DNA from 3 places in the Rhizobium laguerreae genome. Region 3 is predicted to be linked to each of the others. Evidence: predicted binding sites of a transcription regulator. Region 3 holds the regulator's gene; each other region holds the start of a gene.
The links. Region 3 encodes PhoB, which activates phosphate uptake and scavenging genes when phosphate is short. Its sites were predicted from a motif close to TGTCATNNANCTGTCAT; they were not measured.
Positions count from the first base shown of each region.

Region 1: the regulator PhoB is predicted to act here: its motif matches at 4,745-4,761, upstream of phnC (phosphonate ABC transporter ATP-binding protein).
Region 2: the regulator PhoB is predicted to act here: its motif matches at 2,188-2,204, upstream of HFO71_RS02445 (BtaA family protein).

Region 1 is NZ_JAAXQT010000006.1:274,446-281,782, reverse strand. It holds gene HFO71_RS20225 (DUF1045 domain-containing protein) at 1-330, opposite strand, end outside; gene phnE (phosphonate ABC transporter, permease protein PhnE) at 450-1,802, opposite strand; gene phnE (phosphonate ABC transporter, permease protein PhnE) at 1,802-2,782, opposite strand; gene phnD (phosphonate ABC transporter substrate-binding protein) at 2,852-3,763, opposite strand; gene phnC (phosphonate ABC transporter ATP-binding protein) at 3,836-4,678, opposite strand; gene HFO71_RS20200 (DapH/DapD/GlmU-related protein) at 4,798-5,415, opposite strand; gene phnL (phosphonate C-P lyase system protein PhnL) at 5,412-6,119, opposite strand; gene phnK (phosphonate C-P lyase system protein PhnK) at 6,150-6,926, opposite strand; gene HFO71_RS20185 (alpha-D-ribose 1-methylphosphonate 5-phosphate C-P-lyase PhnJ) at 6,923-7,337, opposite strand, start outside.
Region 2 is NZ_JAAXQT010000001.1:502,700-510,036, forward strand. It holds gene HFO71_RS02435 (glycoside hydrolase family 25 protein) at 1-102, opposite strand, end outside; gene HFO71_RS02440 (class I SAM-dependent methyltransferase) at 228-902, opposite strand; gene HFO71_RS02445 (BtaA family protein) at 899-2,143, opposite strand; gene HFO71_RS02450 (serine hydrolase domain-containing protein) at 2,337-3,755, shown strand; gene HFO71_RS02455 (lytic transglycosylase domain-containing protein) at 3,806-4,747, opposite strand; gene HFO71_RS02460 (LysE family translocator) at 4,874-5,509, opposite strand; gene HFO71_RS02465 (pyrophosphate--fructose-6-phosphate 1-phosphotransferase) at 5,567-6,778, opposite strand; gene HFO71_RS02470 (J domain-containing protein) at 7,190-7,337, shown strand, end outside.
Region 3 is NZ_JAAXQT010000002.1:121,396-128,732, reverse strand. It holds gene argF (ornithine carbamoyltransferase) at 1-887, opposite strand, end outside; gene HFO71_RS07510 (aspartate aminotransferase family protein) at 936-2,135, opposite strand; gene HFO71_RS07505 (GcrA family cell cycle regulator) at 2,556-3,089, shown strand; gene phoB (phosphate regulon transcriptional regulator PhoB) at 3,412-4,095, opposite strand; gene phoU (phosphate signaling complex protein PhoU) at 4,229-4,942, opposite strand; gene pstB (phosphate ABC transporter ATP-binding protein PstB) at 4,987-5,802, opposite strand; gene pstA (phosphate ABC transporter permease PstA) at 5,818-7,140, opposite strand; gene pstC (phosphate ABC transporter permease subunit PstC) at 7,137-7,337, opposite strand, start outside.

The DNA.
Region 1 (7,337 bases), on a different contig from region 3:
ACCGGGAACGAGGGCAAAAAAACGGCCGAGCTGGCCAAGCACGAGTTCAGGAATCTCGAAGGCTTGCGTGCGCTGGGCAAAATCCTCGGCAACGGTCATGAGATCCTTCTCGGTGACGGAGGAGGCGAGCGAAAACGGCGCCTTGATCGTGGCGTGAAAGCCGTAGCGGCGGGGGTCGGCGGTCAGCTCGAACTGTTCTGCAGCACCCAGCTGCTCATGTTCCGGTGCAGGATAGGTCTCGCCGGTGAAGGCATTGCGGCCGAGCCAGAGCGAGGCCGCGCCGGTCAGGGGATCATCCTTCGGCGGCGAGAAATAGAGAGCGTAGCGCAAGGCTTTTATCCTGGGGATCGTCCAAATGGGGGTCGCACTGTGCAGTGATTTGGCGGCGAACCGCAAGCAGGCTCCCGGCTAAAAGATTTCCGTGACAGAATGATGATGGCGTCAGTTCGTCAGTGGCCCTTTTTTCCCATCACGCGCGAACGCAGCGCATTCGAGAGGTTGTCGAAGGCGAAGACCACGAGGAGGATCAGCAGGACCATATAGGCGACTTTGTCCCAGTCCGAATTGGTCTTCATGGATTCGAGCAGCTTGAGGCCGATGCCGCCCGCACCGACGGCGCCGATGACGGTCGCCGAGCGGGTATTCGATTCCCAGAAATAGAGCGATTGCGAGATGAACACCGGCAGGACCTGGGGGATGACGCCGTAGCGTTGGACGGCCACCGGTGTCGCACCGACCGATCTCACGCCCTCACGCTGTTTGTCGTCAATGTTCTCGAGCGCTTCGGCATATACCTTTCCGAGCGCGCCCGTATCGGTGAAGAAGATCGCCGCGATGCCCGGAAGCGGCCCTGGGCCGAAGGCACGGGTGAAGAACAACGCCCAGATCAGCATGTCGATCGAGCGCAGGAAATCGAAGAGCCGCTTCGTGCCCCAGTTCGCAGCGCGGCTCCGCGTGATGTTGCGCGCGGCGATGAAGGCAAGCGGGAAAGCGACCAGCGTGCCGAACAGCGTACCGACAAAGGCCATGACCAGCGTCTGCATCAACTTCGACAGGATGTCGCCATGCTGCCAGCTTGCGTTGTTCAGGAAGTTGTCCAACGCCAGCGAGGCATTGGACTGGTTGGGATCGAGCCGTTCGCCGGAGAACATCAGGCCGACCACCTCAGGCAGGTTCCGGCCCCAGAAGGGCGACTGCGTATCGAAGAAGAAGTTCGCCCAGCCGAGAAAGCGGCGCTGGACATAGACCTGGCTGGTACGGATTTCCGCCTGTCCCGCGAAGCCGTAATAGACGATCACCTTGTTGTCGTCCTGCTCCATCTGGGAAGGCGCATCGGCCGGCAGGGAGGCACGATCGCGGGTGACGGTCACGGGATAGAGCTTGCCGCCGATATAGACGTCGACGCGGCTCGGCGTCACTTCCATGCGGTCGTCGCCGCTGCCGAAGGTGACGGTGTATTGGCTGCCATCGGCATTGGGCTTCAGCCAGTTGATATCGGCGCCCTCGGGATACTGGCGGCGGCTCGTCCATTGGGGGACGACCTGATCGTTCTGGAAACGCAGGCGCGGCTGGGCGCGCCAGGAATACCAGTCCTGGACATAAATCGCCGCACGGTCCCAGTTGCCGTTCATGAAGGTGGGGATGACGTTGAAGAAGGCGAAGCAGAAGGCAAGGTAAACGAAGACCGCAGCTGAAATGAGGAGCAGACCCCAGCGCTGCATGAAGCTGCGATGGAAGACGTCCGGATAGGCGGAAAGCAGTCGTTCACGCTCGGCGGCGTTGATCGTCGGAACAGAAGACATCAGGCTGCTCCCTGGCCGAATTCGAAGGACTGCTTGCCGATCAGCCGGCGGCGCAGCCAGGCGGAGAACTGGTCGACGCAAATGACGGTGATCAGCAGCAGGATGATGATCGCGTAGGTCTTGGCAGCATGGTCGCGTCCGATCGACAGACTGAAGACCTCACCTATGCCGCCGCCGCCGACGGCGCCGATAATAGTCGAGGCGCGCACGTTGATCTCGGTCCGCAGCAGCGTGTAGGAGACGAAGTTCGGCAGCACCTGCGGCAGGATCGCGAAGCGCACGCGCTCCAGCCAGCTGGCGCCGGCGGCGCGCAGGCCTTCATCCGGCTTCATGTCGGCATTCTCGACGACTTCGAAGAACAGCTTCCCAAGCGCGCCGACAGTATGGACCCATACCGCGATGATCGCCGAAATCGGACCGATCGACAGGATCGCGGCGAGAAGACCGGCGACGACGATTTCCGGGAAGGCGCGCATGATTTCCATGATGCGCCGCACGACCCAGCGCGTCACGCCTGCACCGACCAGATTGGTGGAAGCGAAAAAGCAGAGCAAGAACGCGCCGCTCGCACCGAGAATGGTGGAGACGATGGCGATGTTGAGCGTGATCGCGAGCTGGTAGAAGAAATTCGGGATGTAGAAACTATCGGTGATCCAGACGCGGTCGCTTGTATAGTCGTATTTGATCGAACCGTCAGAGAAGGGCGACGGTAGGTCGAACATGGCGCGGAAGATCTCCAGCGGACTGTCCGGCACGAAGCTCTTCATGAAGTCGAAGAAATAGGGAAGGCGCTCGAAGAACTTGCCCGAGTTCGCGCCGTTGGCGAAGTCGAGCGAGGCGCAGAGGATGATCAGGAAGACCACGATTGAAACGACGGTATAGATCCGTCGCGTTCGAACCTGGCTCTGATAATGATCGAGGATGGTGCGGGAGCCCTCCTGCAATCCGCTCAGAGAGTCCGCGCCGGCCGAGTGCGCCATATATGGCTTCCTTCTTGGAAAACGGCGGCATCATCATGATGCCGCCGCAAGACTGTTCAGACTTGAGGATCAGCCGCCGATAACGGCCTTACGGGCATCGATGATCGTCTGGTAGAAGCTCTGGTCGACCGGCGCCCAGTCAACGTAGCCGCCGCCCGTGAACGATTCGAAGCAGCTCTTGTCTGTCTTCGGCAGTTCGGCGAAGTAGGCGGTAACCTTCTTCTGGAGGTCGGCAGGCAGCTTCTGGGAAACCATCAGCGGACCGTTCGGGATGAGCGGCGACTTCCAGACTTCGACGATATCGTCCATGTCGAGCAGGCCCTTGGTGACCATCTGGTGCAGGTTGCCGGAGGTGTAGCCCTGCGCCCAGTCGCCCTGACCGGAACCGAAGGTGGTACCGACATCGAACTTTTTGTCGAGAACGCCGAGAACGAGATTCTCGTGGCCGCCGCCGAAGCCGGTTTCAGCGAAGTACTGCTTGACTGGTGCGCCGGTGGCCTTCGGAAGGGCAACGTTAGGAACAAGGTAGCCGGAGGTAGAGTCCGGATCGGCGAAGCCGAGCTTCTTGCCCTTGGCGTCGGCAAGCGTCTTGATGCCGGAGTCCTTGCGGGCAACCATGATCGAGTAGTAGCCGGTCGAACCGTCTGCCTGCTTGGTAGTCAGAACCGGGGTGACGGCGTTCGGATCCTTGATATAGACCGCGGCGTAAGAGGCGGCGCCCATGACGGCGAGGTCAATCGTGCCACCAAGGAGACCCTGGATGACGCCGTTGTAGTTCGGCGACGGGAAGAGCTGAACTTCAGAAACGCCAGTGGCAGCGATCAGGCCGGGCTTGACGCATTCGGTGCGGCGAACCTGGTCGGCTTCGTTTTCACCGCCATCGAGACCGATGCGGAGGACCTTGACGTCCTGGGCAGCGGCATTGCCGGCGAGGGCGGCGACGGCGATGGTTGCCATCATGATCTTGCGGAATGCAGACATGGAAGTCTCCTTTTGTGACATGGTTTGTTTGTCAGTTATTTTTCCGACCGTTGTCCCGTCGGCCGGAAACGGTCAGTGCACGGCAGCGGCTTTGGCCACCCTGCCGGATGAGAGATCCGCGGCGCGCCGCTTGGATTCGAGGCTGGTCGAGGTCAGCGTTTCGTCGATGCCGGCGCCATCCTTGTCGGTCCCGTAGATTTCCTTCACCGCTTCGGCGGTCAGCTCCGAGGGCTGGCCGTCGAAGACGACGCGGCCGCCGGCCATGCCGACGATGCGCTCACAATAGTTGCGGGCGGTATCGAGCGTGTGAAGGTTGGTGATGACGGTGATGCCCTCGCGCTCGTTGATATCGCGTAGCGCATCCATGACGATCTTGGCATTCAGCGGATCGAGCGAGGCGATCGGCTCGTCGGCGAGAACCATTTTCGGGTTCTGCATCAGCGCGCGGGCGATTGCCACGCGCTGCTGCTGGCCACCGGAAAGCGTGCCGGCTGCCTGCAGCGCCGTCTGCTCGATGCCGAGGCGTTCGAGTGCCGCGATGGCATGCACGCGTTCCTCGCGGGTGAAGATGTTGAGCAGGCTCAGAAGCGTCGAGCGGTGGTTGAGGCGGCCGAGCATAACATTGGTGAGAACGTCGAGGCGCGGCACCAGGTTGAACTGCTGGAAGATCATCGCGCAGTCGCGCTGCCAGTTGCGCAACGCCTGGCCGCGAAGCCCGGAGACCTCGACGCCGGCGAAATGAACGGAGCCGGAGCTCGGCTCCTGAAGGCGGTTGATCATGCGCAGCAGCGTCGACTTGCCGGCGCCGGAGCGGCCGATGATGCCGACCATCTGGCCTTGGGGAATGGCGAGCGTGACGGAATCGACAGCGAGCTTTTTTCCGAAACGACGTGTGACATTCTTCAGCTCGAACATCATGCTCTTCCCTTGCAATCCATGCCTTGATCAGCATCGCATTAGTCCCGCTTGATGAACCTCGCATGTCATATTTGTGTAAGTCCTGTCACAATTCTTCGCCCCCTATATCGGGGGTTTTAACCGCCGTAGCGGGATAGGAAATCTTCCGCGTTCAGGTTGCGAAAATCCTCGAGCGCCTGGTGCAGTCGGGCATGCTCCCAATCCCACCAGGAAAGCCTGTCCATCCGTTCGCCGACCTCTCTTGGAAAGCGCTCTCGGATGAGCTTTGCCGGCACGCCGCCGACGATCGTATAGGGCGCGACGTCCTTCGAGACGACGGCGCCGGCTCCGATCACCGCGCCATTGCCGATGTTGACGCCCGGCAGAATGGTCGCCCCGTGGCCGATCCAGACATCGTTGCCGATCGTCACGCGGTTTGCGCGACGCCAGGCGAAGAAGTCCGTCTCCATGTCGCCGTCCGGCCAGTAGTCGGCGGCGCGATAGGTGAAATGATGCAGCGTCGCGCGCCAGGTCGGATGGTTGGTGGCGTTGATGCGCACAGCAGCGGCGATATTGACGAACTTGCCGATCGTCGCACACCAGACGGAGCCGTCCTGCATGATGTAGGAATAGTCGCCGAAGGTGGCCTCGCTGATGCGGCAGCGTTCGGAAACCTCGGTATAGCGCCCGAAGGTGGAATCGCTGACGGATGCCGTTTCGTGAAAGTAGGGCTCGATGCCCAGCTTGCGGCTCATGCAACGATCTTTCTGGGTGAAAACTGCTGGACGTCGAGAATGCGGTCGGCGACGGCTTCGCGCACTTCTTCGTCGTGGAAGATGCTGAGAAGGGCCACACCCGCCTTCTTCTTTTCCGCGATCATGCCGACGACGACGGCACGGTTCCTGGCATCGAGCGAGGCTGTGGGCTCGTCGAGAAGCAGGATCGTGTGCTCGGTGATGAAGCCGCGCGCGATATTGACGCGTTGCTGCTCGCCGCCGGAGAAGGTGGCGGGCGGAAGCTGCCAGAGCGTTTCCGGCAGGTTGAGTCTGGCAAGCAGGGCGCCCGCCTTTTCCCGTGCCGTGACGGCGTCCTCGCCGCGTGCCACCAGCGGTTCGGCAACCACGTCGATCGCCGCGACGCGCGGCACGGTGCGCAGGAACTGGCTGACATAACCGAGTGTATTGCGGCGGACGTTGAGCACGGTGCGCGGATCGGTGGAGGCGAGATCGACGATACGTCCGTCGTGGCGGATGAGGATCTGGCCGGTGTCGACGGCGTAATTGCCGTAGATCATCTTGAGCAGCGAGCTCTTGCCGATGCCCGATGGGCCACCGAGCACGACGCATTCGCCCGATGCGACGGAGAAGGCGACATCGGAGACGACAGGTAGCTCGATGCCGTCGCGCAGATGCATGGTGAAGCTCTTCGAGACTTCGGAAACGACGAGGGGCGTTGCCATTTTTTTCTTCCTTGGTTTCGAGCCGTGCGTTCAGACCTGCAGGATCGAGGAGACGAGCAGCTGCGTATAGGGTTCGCGCGGGTCGTCGAGCACGCGGTCGGTGAGCCCGTGTTCAATGACGTAGCCGTCCTTCATCACCATCATCCGGTGCGAGAGCAGGCGGGCGACGGCGAGATCGTGGGTGACGATGATGGCCGAGAGACCGAGATCGTTGACGAGGCCGCGCACGAGATCGAGCAGGCGCGCCTGCACCGAGACGTCGAGGCCGCCGGTCGGCTCGTCCATGAAGACGAGCCGCGGGCCGGTGACGAGGTTGCGGGCGATCTGCAGGCGCTGACGCATGCCGCCGGAAAAGGCCCGCGGCTGGTCGTCGATGCGGTCGGCGTCGATCTCGACGCGTTCGAGCCAGTCAATCGCTGAGGCGCGGATCTTGCCATAGTGCCGGTCGCCGATCGCCATCAGCCGTTCGCCGACATTGGCGCCGGCAGAGACGGTCATGCGCAGGCCGTCGGCCGGGTTCTGGTGCACGAAGCCCCAGTCGGTGCGCATTAGGAAACGCCGCTCGGCCTCGTTCATGCGATAGAGGTCGCGGTAGCTGCCGTCGCGCATGTGATATTCGACGCTGCCGGTGCTCGGCAGCAGCCGGGTGGAGAGGCAGTTGAGCAGCGTCGTCTTGCCGGAGCCGGATTCACCGACGATGGCGAGCACTTCGCCGGGCCAGAGTTCGAAGGAGACGTCGCGGCAGCCGATGCGGTTGCCGTAGAATTTCGAAACGTCATGGACTTTGAGAAGCGGGGTCTCGCTCATTCTGCAGCCTCCCGGGCCAGCATCTCGCCGGCATGTCCGTGTGCGCGGCGGTCTTCGCAATGATCGGTGTCGGAGCAGACGAACATGCGCCCGCCCTTGTCGTCGAGAACGACTTCGTCGAGATAGACATCCTCGGCGCCGCAAAGGGCGCAGGGCTTGTCGAAGCGCTGGATATCGAAGGGATAGTCCTCGAAATCCAGGCTGACGACGTCGGTATAGGGCGGAACCGCATAAATGCGCTTCTCGCGTCCGGCGCCGAAGAGCTGCAGCGCGTCCGACATATGCATCTTCGGATTGTCGAATTTCGGCGTCGGCGACGGGTCCATGACATAGCGGCCGTGGACCTTCACCGGATAGGCGTAAGTCCGCGAGATACGGCCGTTATGGGCGATGTCCTCGTAGAGCTTCACA
Region 2 (7,337 bases), on a different contig from region 3:
CTTCGGCTTGATCGACGCCGTTTCGAGATAGTCATAACCCGAGGAACTGCAGCCGGCCAAAAGGACGGCCAAGGGCAAAACGCATAACAATAGCCGGCGCATGGGCGTCCCGTCGTAGCTCGAATGATCTCTTTGCCCCACAACCTGACCTTCGAAAAAGACGAGTCAGCCGAGGATAACCCTCTATTCGCCATATCAACGTAAAAAATCGGTTAGTTTCAAGCGAATTATGAGCGCTTGCTGATAATAGCTGCCCGCCAGGCATAACCGCCGCCGACGGTATCGAACAACAATGTCGCGTTGTTTTCATGGGCTTGCGCTTCCAGGACCTCGCGCAAATCGGGGCGCGGGGTGACGTGGAATTTTGCAAGCCAGGACTGCAGCATGCGCCGGAACCAGCCCGGCAAGCCTTCCTGCTGGCCGAAATCGACGATGTGCAGCTGGCCGCCGGGATTGAGGGCGGCAATCGATGCATCAACGGCGCGCTGCCAGTCCGGGATCATCGACAGGGCATAGGAAATCAGGATGCGATCGAAGCCGCTGACGCCGAATTCGCGCGGTGTGAACGCCGTGGCGTCGGCGACGCGCAATTCCGGGATCGTCGCCTTGGTGGCAAAGGTCTTGCGCGCCGAAATCAGCATCTCCTGGGAAATGTCGAGGCCGAACAGCTTGGCGGTCGGGAAATGTCTGTGGGCGAAAGCCATGTTGCGCCCCGTGCCGCAGCCGACTTCAAGCAGCGTGCCGCCTTCGGGCACGTCGAGATTGCGGATCGTGCTGTCGCGGCCGAGAAGATAATATTTGCGGGTCAGGTCGTAGATATGGCGCTGATAGCGGTACATGCCATCCATGAGGCTGGCATGTTCATCGCTCTGTCCTGCCGTCTCGGTGCCGACCTTACTCACGCCTTCTTCCCGTAAATGTGGAAGCCGCCGTAGATTGCCGAGCGATCGAGCGCAGTCAGTTCACGCGACTTCTCTTCGAAATAATCCCATTGGTCGCGGATCGCCGGAGCCAGGCGGCCTTCGATGATGCTTTTTTCGGCGGCGGTGCGGAAGATCACGCGGGCGCCTTCGCGCGCCGTGCGGGTGATTTCCGTCCAGACGTCGTTCAACTGCTCGTCCGTCATCCAGTCCTGCGCGTCGAGTAGGATGTAGCGGTCGCGTGAGGCGGCCGGCTCGCGGGCCAGAAGCTCGGTGAAGCTTGCGTGGTGAACGTTGACGCGATCGACATTGGCGCGGATTACCTGATAGTGGTCCGACTTCAGATAGGTCGGCAGCGGGCCTTCCTCTTCGGTGCCGTAGCGGCGGCCGAAGGCCTGCCAGGCAAAATAGTTGTCGCTCATCGGGAAATGACAAGCGAGCTTTTCCAAGCGGTGCTTCAGCACTGGCGCGATCGAATGATCGGCGGCAAGGCTTGCAAGTTCGTCATATTGCTGCGGCGGAATGCCGAGGCCGAAGAGCGAGCTCTTGCGGCCGGTGATCCAGCGCACGACCGGCTTTTCGAAGAGCGGCGCGATCTGCTCGTCGAAGAACTGGCGCTGCTCGCGGATTGAGCGGGTCTTGGTCATCTCGTGCAGCTTGACGCCATGCAGGCGGGCAAGAAGGTGGGCGGCGCCGATGAAGCGACCGAGCAGGCCCGTTTCGTAAATGTTGCGGTCGAAGACTGTGACGCGGCGACGGCCGAACTTACGGCCGTTCCAGTAGCTGCGGGTCGCCTCATCGAGACGGGCGGCGAGATGCTGGTCGTAGGCGCGGCTGTTCGACTTCTCGTTCGGCATTGCCAGGAAGCGGACGAGATCGGCATGGCCGGGAAGGTGCTTGAAGGCGGCAAGCTTCAGACGGTTCAACGCGATGTGGTGCGGGTTGAGATCGACGACGTCGATCGAGGCCGGCGCTTTGGAGAGATAGGCGAGCATGTTGCAGCCGCCGGAGCCGATGGTAACGATGCGATGGTTTGGCTTCAGCTCCATCGCCTGCATGTCGAGATCCGGATCCTCCCAGATCTGCGGATAGACGAGGCCGGAGAAGAGAAGGCCGAAGAGACGCTCGGAAAAGCCATCCTTCGAAAAAGCCTTATGGCGGAGAAGGGCGTCCTTGAGTTTCCGGTTCTTGCGGAAGCCGGCATCCGGTGCAAATTCTGACATGAGTCTGTCACCTTTTTAGCGTTCAGGGCGTGTAGCGCGCCACTGCTACAGTTTGATGACGTGGGCTGTGGGCGCGCGCCGTTCGAAAACATCAAGCTCCTCGGAAAGTGATCGAGGCGACGGATCTTCTTCGCGCCGCCCCCTTTCCGGCAAACGGAATTCCTGCTTCTCTCCGGGCATTCGGAGGAATGCCATGCGATTTGTCCTGCGTGTCTTGAAGGCGCTTGCTCTCCTTCTCGTTCTTTTCGTCGTTGCCGGCGCCGCCTGGTTGTTCGTCAGCCCGCCGGAGCTCCTGCGTGTCGGGGACGGCTATGCCGCCAAGATTGTCTGTTCCAACGTCTTTATCGCCGGGCGCAACGCCGAGGACGTGCTGGAGGACGATGTGCAGGCGCCGGGAAACCCGCTGCTGCGGCTTGTACGCGTCAGTGTCGACCGTGACAATGGCCGAGTGACGGCTCGCTTCATGGGGCTGTTTGCATCGAGTTATGCGCTCTATCGCGGTGGGCTTGGCTGCACGAGTGTGCCGGATGGCGATTTCGAGGCGGCAGCGAATGCCGTCCCCTTCGACGCGCCGGCCAAGATGGAAACGAACCCTGCGTTATGGCCGCAGGGCGAGGACGTCGGCGATCCCGACACGAAGGTTGCCGCTGTGCTGGCCGATGCCGGGCTTGCCGGCCCGGCCATGCGGGCGGTCGTGGTAGTGCGGGGTGGTCGCATCGTCGCGGAGGCCTATGCCCCCGGATTCTCGGCGAAGACGCCGCTGATCGGATGGTCGATGACGAAGACCGTGAATGCGGCGATCCTCGGTCGCCTGATGCTCGACGGCAAGATCTCCTTCGACGACGATCATCTGCTGGCGCAGTGGAAGGACGATGCTCGCGCCAAAATAAAGGTTTCCGACCTGCTTGGCATGGAAAGCGGCCTTGCCTTCAACGAGAACTATGGCGATGTCGCCGACGTAACGCGCATGCTCTATCTCGATCCCGACATGGTATCGCTGCCGGCCAATGCGCCGATGGAGGCGGCCCCCGGCAAGCGATTCCGCTATTCGAGTGGCACGGCGGTGCTTTTGTCGCGCATCTGGATGGACAGGGTCGGCAATGCTCAGGCGGCGTTTTCCTATCCGCGCGACGCGTTGTTTGCCCCGCTTGGCATGACGAGCGCCGTGTTCGAACTCGATGCGCGCGGCACGTTCGCCGGAAGCTCCTATCTTTATGCGACTGCACATGACTGGGCGCGCTTCGGGCAGTTCCTGCTGCAGGATGGCGTGTGGAACGGCCAGCGTCTATTGCCGGAGGGTTTTGTCGGCGCCATGCGCACCCCGACGGCTGCTTCGAACGGCCGGTATACGCAGGGCCAGGCCTGGCTTGCCCCCGGCGGCGGCTCGAGCGCCGCGTTTGGGCTGCCGGAGGATACGTTCTGGCTGACGGGGCATGACGGGCAGAGCATGGCGATCGTGCCGTCCGCCAATCTGGTCGTGGTTCGGCTCGGACTGACGCCCAGCTGGTTCGGCTACCAGCCGCGGACGCTTCTCAAGGCGATCCTGGCGGCTTTGCCGCAATCGGGAGCGCCGGAGCAGCAGGCCGGATCGCAACGGCAAGCCCAGCCGTAGCCATAGGCCACCGTTTCACCCGTCATCCCTGTTTCAGCAATTGCCGGGTTTCAGTAGTTACCGTGGGCGATGTCGGTCATGCCCTTGCGCTTGGCGTCGTAATAATAACCGCGCGCGTAGAGGCGCACGGCGTCGTCTTCCTTACTGTCGGACACGAGCCAGGCGCCGCGCAGATATTTCGCCGCATATTTGATGTTGGTCTCGGCATCGAAAAGGCCGCCCGGGGCACCGTCATAGCCCATCGACTTGGCGGTGTTGTACTTGATTTGCATGAGGCCGAAATAGCCGCGCTTGTTGTAGGCCTTCGCATTATAGCGGCTCTCGCGATGAACGACGCGATGGAGCAGGGTCTCGGGAATTTCGTAGATTTTCGAATATTTCTGGATGAGCTTGGTGACAAAGCTCTTCTCGACGGTCGGCGCATCGTCTTTGTCGTCGTCGCTGAACATCGGGGGCGCGGTCGGCGGATCGATCGGCCCGGATTCGTCGAAACCGTAGTCCATGCTGGCACGCGGCGTGGTGTCGACTGCGGCAAGTGCTGCAAGCGCGCTGTTTTGCGGTGTCGCGGCAAAGGCAAGCTGCGTCGTCGGCTGTGCCGGCGTTCCCGGACGTGGCGTCGGCACGACGGACTGGATCGCCGTCATCTCGGGCGTCAGCGGGATCTGCGCATAGGCGGCCGGCTGCATGCCTGCCTGCATGGTAAGATCGCCAGTCTGGGAGGCTGTCACGGTCGGCATCGCCGTTGCGGTCAGGGAGGGGGATGTCTGCGGGATGGTGGCGCCTGCAACCGACTGACCGGCTGCGCCTTCGGCTGTCGGGATCGCGGCGAGTGTTGCATCTTCGCCGGGTTTCGGCATGGGCACGACGGTCTGGGCGGCTGTCAGTTCGGCCTGGGACGTGTATTCGACGCTCGTACATCCCGTCATCACGCCGCAGAGTATCGTCGAGACGACAAGACTGCGTTTCAGGCCGGATAATCCGATCGCTACCATTCCGCCACTTTCGTGAAATCGCGCCGCCCCCGGCAGCGTATAAAAGTTACCAAAAGCCTTAAGCCCTGGTGACCCCATTAACCTATTCGTGACATTCCGGCAACCACGGAATATTTCGGAATATTTCTACGCTGCAATACGGCGATACCCGGCCGTTACGGCGCCTGCAGCGATCAGCAGAGTGCCTCCGGTTCGGTTTACGGCGCGCTGGATGCTCGCCTTGCGAATCAGGCCGCGCGCGCTATGGGCGAGAAAGGCATAGGTGGAAGCGTTGAGGATCGCCAGCACGAGGAAGGTGGCTTCCATGATCGCCATCTGCCCGACGAAGGGCAGGGCCGGATTGAGGAACTGCGGCACGAAGGCGACGAAGAAGATGATGCTCTTCGGATTGAGGGCGGTGACGACATAGGCGTGGAGGAAAATCTTGAGCGACTTCTCCTCCGGCAGGTTGTCGTTGTCTGCAATCGGTTCGCCGATGATGGGAGCCCGCCAGAGCTTGATTCCCAGCCAGATCAGATAGGCGCCGCCGATCCACTTCAAGACGGTGAAGAGGGTCGCGGAGGCGGCCAGGACGGCGCCGAGACCGAAGAGAGAGGCCGTCATCGCCGTGAAGTCACCAAGCGCCACGCCGCCCACCGTCGCGAACGCCGTCCGGCGCCCATGACCGAGCGCATAGGAAACGACGAGCAGTATCGTCGGCCCCGGTATGGCCAGCATGATGGCGGATGCGGCCGCAAAAGCGAGCCAAGCTTCAAGTGACATGGTGTCTCCTCCTATTCCTCAGGAACAAGCAAAGACATCATATTAACCATCCGTCAATCACGCTTCTTTGTATTTCTGGCCTATATTGTCCATGACTTCGGCAAACCATGCCGTCGAAAGGTCAAAAGCCTTGCCGCCCTTGATGCGCGGGAATTCTATAGTGCGCAATTTACCGTTCTGGCCTTCATCATGGCCGGTGACGCCGGAGACTTTATTGAGCGCGCTTTCGACGGCGAGATCGACCATGCTCTGGATCAGCCTGAGGTCATCGCCGTTGGCGGGCGCCGAGCGGGCGAAATAACCTGATTTCTGCACCAGGGAACGCTCGGCGTCGAGCAGATTGGCGAACTGCTTCTGGAACCAGGCGCCGACATTGATCGTGTCGATTTTCACATGGCCGAAAGCATCGCGCTTGACGGTTTCGCCGGCGGCTTCGCGCTCGGCGACGATGGCGTCGAGGCAGGCGCCTTCCGAGACGAAAACCGTGGCGTGGCCGTTGCGGTCCATGCTTTCCTTCAACCGGGCGGCCTCGGCGTCGAGGTCGAAGGCCATCTCAGGCAGGTAGACGGCGTCGATACTCTTCAGGTGCGCGTCCATCATCAGGCCGTCGACATACTGGTTGCGGCTGGTGCGCTGCAGATAGGCGCGGGCGGTGGCGGCCGTCAGCCAACCGCAATGGCGGCCCATGACTTCATGGATGACGAGGGTGCGGGGGGCGGCGGTCTGCTCGTTGCCGACATTGTCGAAGAAGTGCGCGCCGACGTCAGCGGCCGTCCAGGCGCCGAGCGACTGGCGGATCGGCACGACGTCGTTGTCGACAGTCTTCGGCAGGCCGACGACGGTGAGATCGTAGCCGTTGGCGGCGAGGTAGGCGGCAAGGTCGGCGGCCGTGGTGTTGGTGTCGTCGCCGCCGATCGTATGGAGAATGGTGATGCCGTCATTGGCGAGGCGTTCGGCGGCGACTCGCAGCGGATTCTCGCCTTCCTTGACCAGGCCGCGCTTGACGCAGTCGGCGGCATTGGTGAGCTTGACGCGGCTGTTGCCGATCGGCGAGCCACCGTAGCGGTGCAGCAGCGGCGCCTTTTCGCGCATCGCGCGGCTGATCTCGATGCTGTCGCCGAGGAGCACACCCTGGTAGCCCGACTTGTAAGCGACGATTTCGAGTTCGGGCGCGACGTCGCTATAGCGTTCGATAAGGCCGCCGACGGCGGACGAAAGACAGGGCGCCAGGCCTCCGGCGGTCAGCATTGCGACTTTCTGTTTGGCCATAATCCCTCCTGCGGTGTTTCGGTGCGGCAGCGTTAGCTAGCGCATGGATGCGGCAGGGAAAGGGCCCTGTAAAGTAAAGAATTTACGAAAAATGCGCGTTTCTGCCGTGTTGGACCGCAAAGGCGAGGCGAAGTGCTGATATAATCGTTTCAACCCGGTCTGCTTGTCGAGCACTGCCCGTGGAAATTTCCGCCGCGCGTTCTGGAATCCACGTGCCCGGGCAATGCCGGCGACCGCCGTCCATGCCCTCACGCGAGATGAAAGCGGGCGTGATGAATCGTTTGCTGCGGTGCGACAATTACCAAATCGTGAAAACTGTGTTCGGCCCTACGACGAATAGTCGCCTTGCAAAGGCTGCGATTCTTTGGTCAAGCTGTTTCTCTATAAGTTGACACGTGTGTGAGATTTTCGATGTCCTTCTGGGAAAAACTGTTGAATGCCATTGGCAATACTGCAGGCAATGCGCTGTCTGCGGTGGTCGAGGCTATCCGCACGGTTTTTGAAGGCGATCCCGAGACCCGGCGTAAGGTGGCTTTCTCGGTGGCGATCATCGCGCTGT
Region 3 (7,337 bases):
ATCGACTTCTGCGCATGAAGACGGTTTTCCGCCTCATCGAAGACTACGGATTGCGGACCGTCGATCACTTCGTCTGTCACTTCCTCACCGCGATGAGCGGGCAGGCAATGCATGAACAATGCATCATTGCCGGCTTTCGCCATCAAGGCCGCGTTGACCTGATAAGGCTGGAAGACATTGTGACCCCGGGCCCGATGTTCCTGATTCATGGAGACCCAGGTATCGGTCACCACGCAATCGACGCCGGCGACCGCACGGTCGGCATCATGGCAAAGCATGATTTCGGCGCCCTCATTGCGGGCCCAGTTCAGATAGTGATCCTTTGGCTCCGAGCCAAGGGGCACGGCCATGTTCATGCGATAGCCGAAACGCGCGGCACCCTCGACCAGCGAATGCAGCACATTGTTGCCGTCGCCGGTCCAGGCGATGGTCTTGCCCTTGATCGGGCCGCGATGCTCTTCGAAGGTCATGATATCGGCCATGATCTGGCAGGGATGGGTGTCATCCGTCAGCGCATTGATCACGGGCACGGTCGCATGCTGGGCAAGCTCCAGCAGCCTGGAATGCTCGGTGGTGCGGATCATGATCGCATCGACATAGCGCGACAGCACCTTGGCGGTGTCGCCGATCGTCTCGGCGCGGCCGAGCTGCATCTCGGTGCCGGACAGGAACAGCGTTTCGCCGCCGAGCTGGCGCATGCCGACGTCGAAGGAGACGCGGGTGCGCGTCGACGGCTTCTCGAAGATCATCGCCAGCATCTTGCCCGCGAGCGGCTTGTCGCCCGTGCCTGCCTTGAAGGCCTGCTTGCGGGTGAGCGCATCGTTCATGATCGTTCTGAGATCGGCGGATGTGACCGCCGAAAGATCGAGGAAGTGTTTAGGGCTCATATCGTCTACTTACCTGTACCTGTGCTGCGCCCGAAGGCGGCAATTTCTTCAAGCCGTCTTCTTAACCTTGGAAGCGCGGATCCTCTCGGCGGCGCGCTCGACGCGGGCAAGGCCCTCGCGGGCTTCCTCGGCGGTGACCACAAGCGGCGGAAGAAGGCGGATGACGTTGTCGCCGGCGGGCACGCCGAGCAGATGGGCGGCGCGGATCGCCTGCAGCAGTTCGGCTGAGGGAACGGCAGCCTTGATGCCGAGCAAAAGCCCCTCGCCGCGCACGTCTTCGATCACATCGGGATAACGATCCTTCAGCGAGGCGAGACCCTGGCGGAAGACGAGTGCTACGTCGCGCACCTGCTGGAGGAAGCCATCGGCAAGGATGATGTCGAGCACGGCGCTGCCGACGGCCATGGCAAGCGGATTGCCGCCATAGGTCGAGCCATGCGTGCCGGCCTTCATGCCGGAGGCGGCCTCTGATGTGGCAAGGCAGGCGCCGAGCGGGAAACCGCCGCCGATGCCCTTCGCGACAGCCATGATGTCGGGGGTGACGCCCGACCATTCATGAGCGAAGAGCTTGCCGGTGCGGCCGACGCCGGTCTGGACCTCGTCGAGAATCAGCAGCAGGCCGTTGTCGTCGCAGAGCTGGCGAAGCGCCTTCATGAACTCAGGCGTGGCGGGACGGACGCCGCCCTCGCCCTGCACGGGCTCGATGAGGATGCCAGCCGTCGCCTCGGTGATCGCGGCGCGGACCGCTTCGATGTCGCCGAAAGCCACCTGATCGAAACCTGGCGCCTTGGGGCCGAAGCCTTCGAGATATTTCTCCTGGCCGCCGGCGGCGATCGTCGCCAGCGTCCGTCCGTGGAAGGCGCCTTCGAAGGTGATGATATGGAAGCGCTCGGGATGGCCCTTGGAAAACTGATAGCGGCGCGCCGTCTTGATTGCGCATTCGAGCGCCTCGGCGCCTGAATTGGTGAAGAACACCTTGTCGGCGAAGGTGGCGTCCGTCAGGCGCTTTGCCAGACGCTCCTGGCCGGGGATCTCATAGATGTTCGACAGGTGCCAGACCTTGTCGGCCTGCTCCTTCAATGCGCCGACCACATGCGGATTGCTGTGGCCGACTGACGTGACGGCGACGCCGGCGCCGAAATCGAGATATCGCTCGCCGCTTTCGGTGATCAGCCACACGCCCTCGCCTCGCTCGAACCGCAGCGGGGCACGAGAATAGGTGTCATAAAGCGGCGCGGCTTCAGCCATGGCGCGATCTCCATCAAAGTTGCCGGGCAATGACTCCGGCTAAGGAAACCAGGCCCGAAAAATCAAAAATGCCGCCTTGCGGCGGCGAGTGGCACTATTTCCTTTTCGCGCTGCAATGTCAACAAAACGGCGCCCTTAGCGTATGCAGCAAGGGTGTACAGCGGCATTTTCAGTCATCAACAGGCATTATTGCAGAAATGACACGCAGGGGCAGCAAGTTGGGGAAAACTACGAATTCGATTCATCCGGATTCATGCGACTCTTGTCACGGAGTCAGCCTCACACTAGGTTAAAGATCAATTACTAGACTGCATGCGGCGGAACTAGTCACCAAAATTGATCAAGCGTTTCTTGTTTCGGAGCTCCCGGGACAACGGTGAGGGATTCTGCCATCACCAACGCAAAAGGTGGAGACAGGGCATGAACTGGACAGACGAGCGGGTCGAGAAACTCAAGAAGCTTTGGGCCGAAGGACTGAGCGCCAGCCAGATTGCTGCGCAGCTCGGTGGGGTCAGCAGAAACGCGGTCATCGGCAAAGTGCACCGGCTGTGCCTTCCCGGCCGTGCCAAGGCCGGCGGCACCAACACCGCGGCGCGAACGCCGAAGCGCAACACATCGGCGCCGCGCGCACCGAACTACGCCTCCCGGATCACGACCCGCACCGTCACCCGCCAGCAGGGCGCGACGATGCTGAAGGAAGAGATCGAGATCGAAACGATCGAGGAAATGGAATACGTGCCGAGGGGCAACGTGGTGGTGCCGATTTCGCGCCGCCTCGGCCTGACGGAACTGACCGAACGCACCTGCAAGTGGCCAGTCGGCGATCCGCTGAAGGACGACTTCCATTTCTGCGGCTGCGAATCCCCCGACAATTCGCCTTATTGCGGCTATCACCAGAAACTCGCCTACCAGCCGGTGAATGAACGCCGCCGGGCAGCGGCGCGGGCCAGCTGAACGAGCGAACATCGTTTAGAATGCAGAAAGCGGGCCGAGTGGCCCGTTTTTTTATGCGAGTGGATGGAAGCGCTTATTGCGGGATGGCTGCCCCTCACCCTAACTCTCTCCCCGTAAACGGGGCGAGGGGACGTGCCACAGGAGAGGTGGAGGACGGGGAACGGAGACGTCGCAGCGGGTCCCTTCGCCCCGCGAGCGGGGAGAAGGTGGCGGCAGCCGGATGAGGGGCGGTCTATCGCCGCGAACCGGACAGCAGCGGGACAAGCCCGAGCACGACGAAAAAATCGTCGGTCGACTCTGTCAGTAACCAGAACGGAAGCCCTCAGGCTTCCATCGAATAACCGGCGCCGCGGACGGTGCGGATGACGTCTTGCATGTTGGAGAAATTCAGCGCCTTGCGCAGACGGCCGACATGGACGTCGACGGTGCGCTCGTCGACATAGATATCGTGGCCCCAGACGCCATCGAGAAGCTGCGAGCGGGAGAACACCCGGCCCGGCGACGACATCAGGAATTCCAGCAGGCGGAATTCGGTGGGGCCGAGGCGGACTTCGCGGCTCTTGCGATGGACGCGATGGGTTTCGCGGTCGAGCTCGATATCGCCGCATTTCAGCACCGTCGACAGCACCTCGGGACGGGCGCGGCGCAGCATCGCCTTGACGCGGGCAACGAGTTCCGGGGTCGAGAAGGGCTTGACGACATAATCGTCGGCACCCGTCGACAATCCGCGGACGCGCTCGCTCTCCTCGCCGCGCGCCGTCAGCATGATAATCGGCAGGCGCTCGGTCTCGGGCCGCATGCGCAGGCGCCGGCAGAGCTCGATGCCGGAGACACCGGGCAGCATCCAATCGAGGATGAGAAGATCGGGCGTGCGCTCCTGAAGCCTCATCTCGGCTTCGTCGCCACGAAGGATGGTATCGACCTCGAAGCCTTCCGCTTCGAGATTGTAGCGAAGAAGCACGCTGAGGGCTTCCTCGTCTTCAACAACTGCAACTCTCGGGATCATGCGTGTCGGTCTCCTCGCGCATCATCCTTAAATCAGGGGTGATTTAAGCAATTCATCCTGCGCAAATTCAGAAATTGGCTGCGACCTCTTTGCGCGCCCGGACGGGCGCGCACGCAACTAACTATGCGGGCGGTTATTCCGTGACCGCGCCTACGGTGTTGGCGCTGTCGTCCTTCGGACGATCGCCTTCCGGCTGTGCGCCTGTCGTCATGTAAAAGATCGTCTCGGCGATGTTGGTGGCATGGTCGCCGATGCGCTCGATATTCTTGGCGCAGAAGAGAAGATGCGTGCAGCTGGTGATGTTGCGCGGATCCTCCATCATATAGGTCAGGAGTTCGCGAAACAGCGAGGTGTACATCGCGTCGATCTCGTTGTCGCGTTCACGGATCGCATTCGCCTTGTCGGCTGAACGATTGGTGTAGACATCGAGTACTTCCTTGAGCTGGACGAGCGCCAGCTCGGACAGATGCTCGAGGCCGCGGGCGAGCTTACGGGGAACGCCAGTGCTTTGGACGGCGATGACGCGCTTGGCGGTGTTCTTGCCGAGGTCGCCGACGCGTTCGAGATCGGCGGCGATGCGGATCGAACCCATGATTTCACGCAGGTCCGAGGCCATCGGCTGACGGCGGGCGATGGTGACGATCGCCTTGTCGCCGATTTCGCGTTCGGCGTGATCGAGGATCACATCGTCGGAGATGACCTTCTGCGCCAGTGCGGTATCGCCGTTGACGAGGGCGCGGACGGCTTCGCTGACCATCTGCTCGGCCAGGCCGCCCATTTCGGAAATCCGCCTGGACAGGAACTTCAAATCATCATCGTAGGCAGAAAAAATATGTGTCGATGCCATGGGGCTTTATCCTCGAATAACGGGAAGGCTTGGTGTCGCCAAAATCAACCGAAGCGACCCATGATGTAGTCCTGGGTGCGCGGATCGTCGGGATTGGTGAACATCTTGTCGGTGTCGTTCTCCTCGACGAGATTGCCGAGGTGGAACATTGCGGTGCGCTGCGAGACACGCGCGGCCTGCTGCATGGAGTGGGTGACGATGACGATCGTGTAGTTCTCGCGCAACTCGTGGATCAGTTCCTCGACCTTGGCGGTGGCGATCGGGTCGAGCGCCGAGCAGGGCTCGTCCATCAGGATGACTTCAGGGCTGACGGCGACGGCACGCGCAATGCAGAGGCGCTGCTGCTGACCGCCCGACAGGCCGGTGCCGGATTCGTGCACGCGGTCCTTGACCTCGTTCCAGAGGCCGGCGCGCTGCAGGCTGGTTTCGACGATCTGGTCGAGATCGGCCTTCGACTTGGCAAGGCCATGGATGCGCGGGCCGTAGGAGACGTTTTCATAGATCGTCTTCGGGAACGGGTTCGGCTTCTGGAAGACCATGCCGACGCGGGCGCGAAGTTCGACGACGTCAATATCGGGATCATAGACATCGTCGGTATCAAGCGTGATCTTGCCGGTGACGCGGCAGCCGTCGATCGTATCGTTCATGCGGTTGAGGCACCGCAGGAAGGTCGACTTGCCGCAGCCGGACGGGCCGATCAGAGCGGTTACGGTGTTTTCGCGGACGTTCAGGTTCACATCGAAAAGCGCGCGCTTCTCGCCGTAGTATACCGAGACATCCTTTCCGATCATCTTATAAGGGACGTTGCTCATCTTCTGATCCAGCGCCTTTTCAACTGCAGCTTCCGTCAACATATTCATGATGTTTAACTCCGTTTACCAGCGGCGCTCGAAGCGACGACGCAAGAGGATGGCGCCCATGTTCATGACGATCAGGAACAGGAGCAGGACTATGATGGCACCCGAAGTACGCTCAACGAAGGCACGTTCTGCCTCGTTGGCCCACATATAGACCTGTACGGGCAGAGCCGTCGAGGGATCGAGCGGTGTCGTCGGCGCATTGGCGACGAAGGCGACCATGCCGATCAGGAGCAGCGGCGCGGTTTCGCCGAGCGCGTGCGCCAGGCCGATGATCGTGCCGGTCAGGATGCCCGGCATGGCGAGCGGCAGCACATGGTGGAACACCATCTGCATCTTCGAAGCGCCAAGGCCGAGCGCTGCGGCGCGGATCGACGGCGGCACGGCGCGCAGTGCCGCACGCGTCGCGATGATGATCGTCGGCAGGGTCATCAGCGTCAGCACCAGGCCGCCGACCAGCGAGGCCGAGCGCGGCAGGCCGATGAAATTGATGAAGACGGAAAGACCGAGCAGACCGTAGACGATCGAAGGCACCGCGGCGAGGTTGTTGATGTTGACCTCGATCAGGTCCGTCAGCTTGTTCTTCGGCGCGAACTCCTCGAGATAGATCGAGGCGGCGACGCCGATCGGCAGAGCGAGCACGAGGACGATCAGCATCAGGTAGAGCGAGCCGATCAGGGCGACGCCAAGGCCTGCGGCCTCCGGACGGCTGGAATTGCCGTTGACGAAGAGGCCGGTGTTGAACTGCTTGTGGAGAGCGCCGCTCGCCTTCAGCTCGTTCATCCAGCCGACCTGCTTGTCGTTGACCTTGCGGTTCTTCTCATCGACCGAGAGGTCGATCTGGGCCTTGTTGGCGCTGTCGACATTGGCGTCGGCGAGCACCGTGACATTGACCGTCTTGCCGATGATCGACGGATCGGCGAGCACCATATCGCGCAGCTGGATCGGCGCACTCTTCGACAGCATGGCGGTTGCATCGCGCACGTCGGGACGGCTCGAGGCATTGATGTTCAGCTGCTTGACGATCGCGTCACGCAGGAGAACCGGATAATTGGCGGCGATCAGCACCGAGGGATCGGTCGCACGCTTATTGTCGGGGTCGATCGTCTTCTCGACGAATTCGATCGGCAGGGTGATCGCCGTCTGCTGGAAGGCGGTATAACCTTTGCCGATCACCGTCCACAGCAGGATGAAGAGGAAGACGAGACCGAAGGTGATGGCGGCGATGCCATAGGCCTGGAACCGGCGCTCGGCGGCATAGCGGCGCTTGATGCCGATATCGCGGCGCGCGGGCGCCTTGGAAACGGTGACGCCTGATGTGGGAGAAACAATATCCGTCATTCGTACTGCTCCCGGTATTTGCGCACGATGTAAAGCGCATAGATATTGAGGCAAAGCGTGATGCAGAACAGGGTGATGCCAAGGGCAAAGGCAACCAGCGTCTGCGGCGAGGTGAACTCAAGGTCGCCGGTCAGCTGGTTGACGATCTTGACCGTCACCGTCGTCATCGGCTCGAACGGGTTGATCTGGATGCGGGC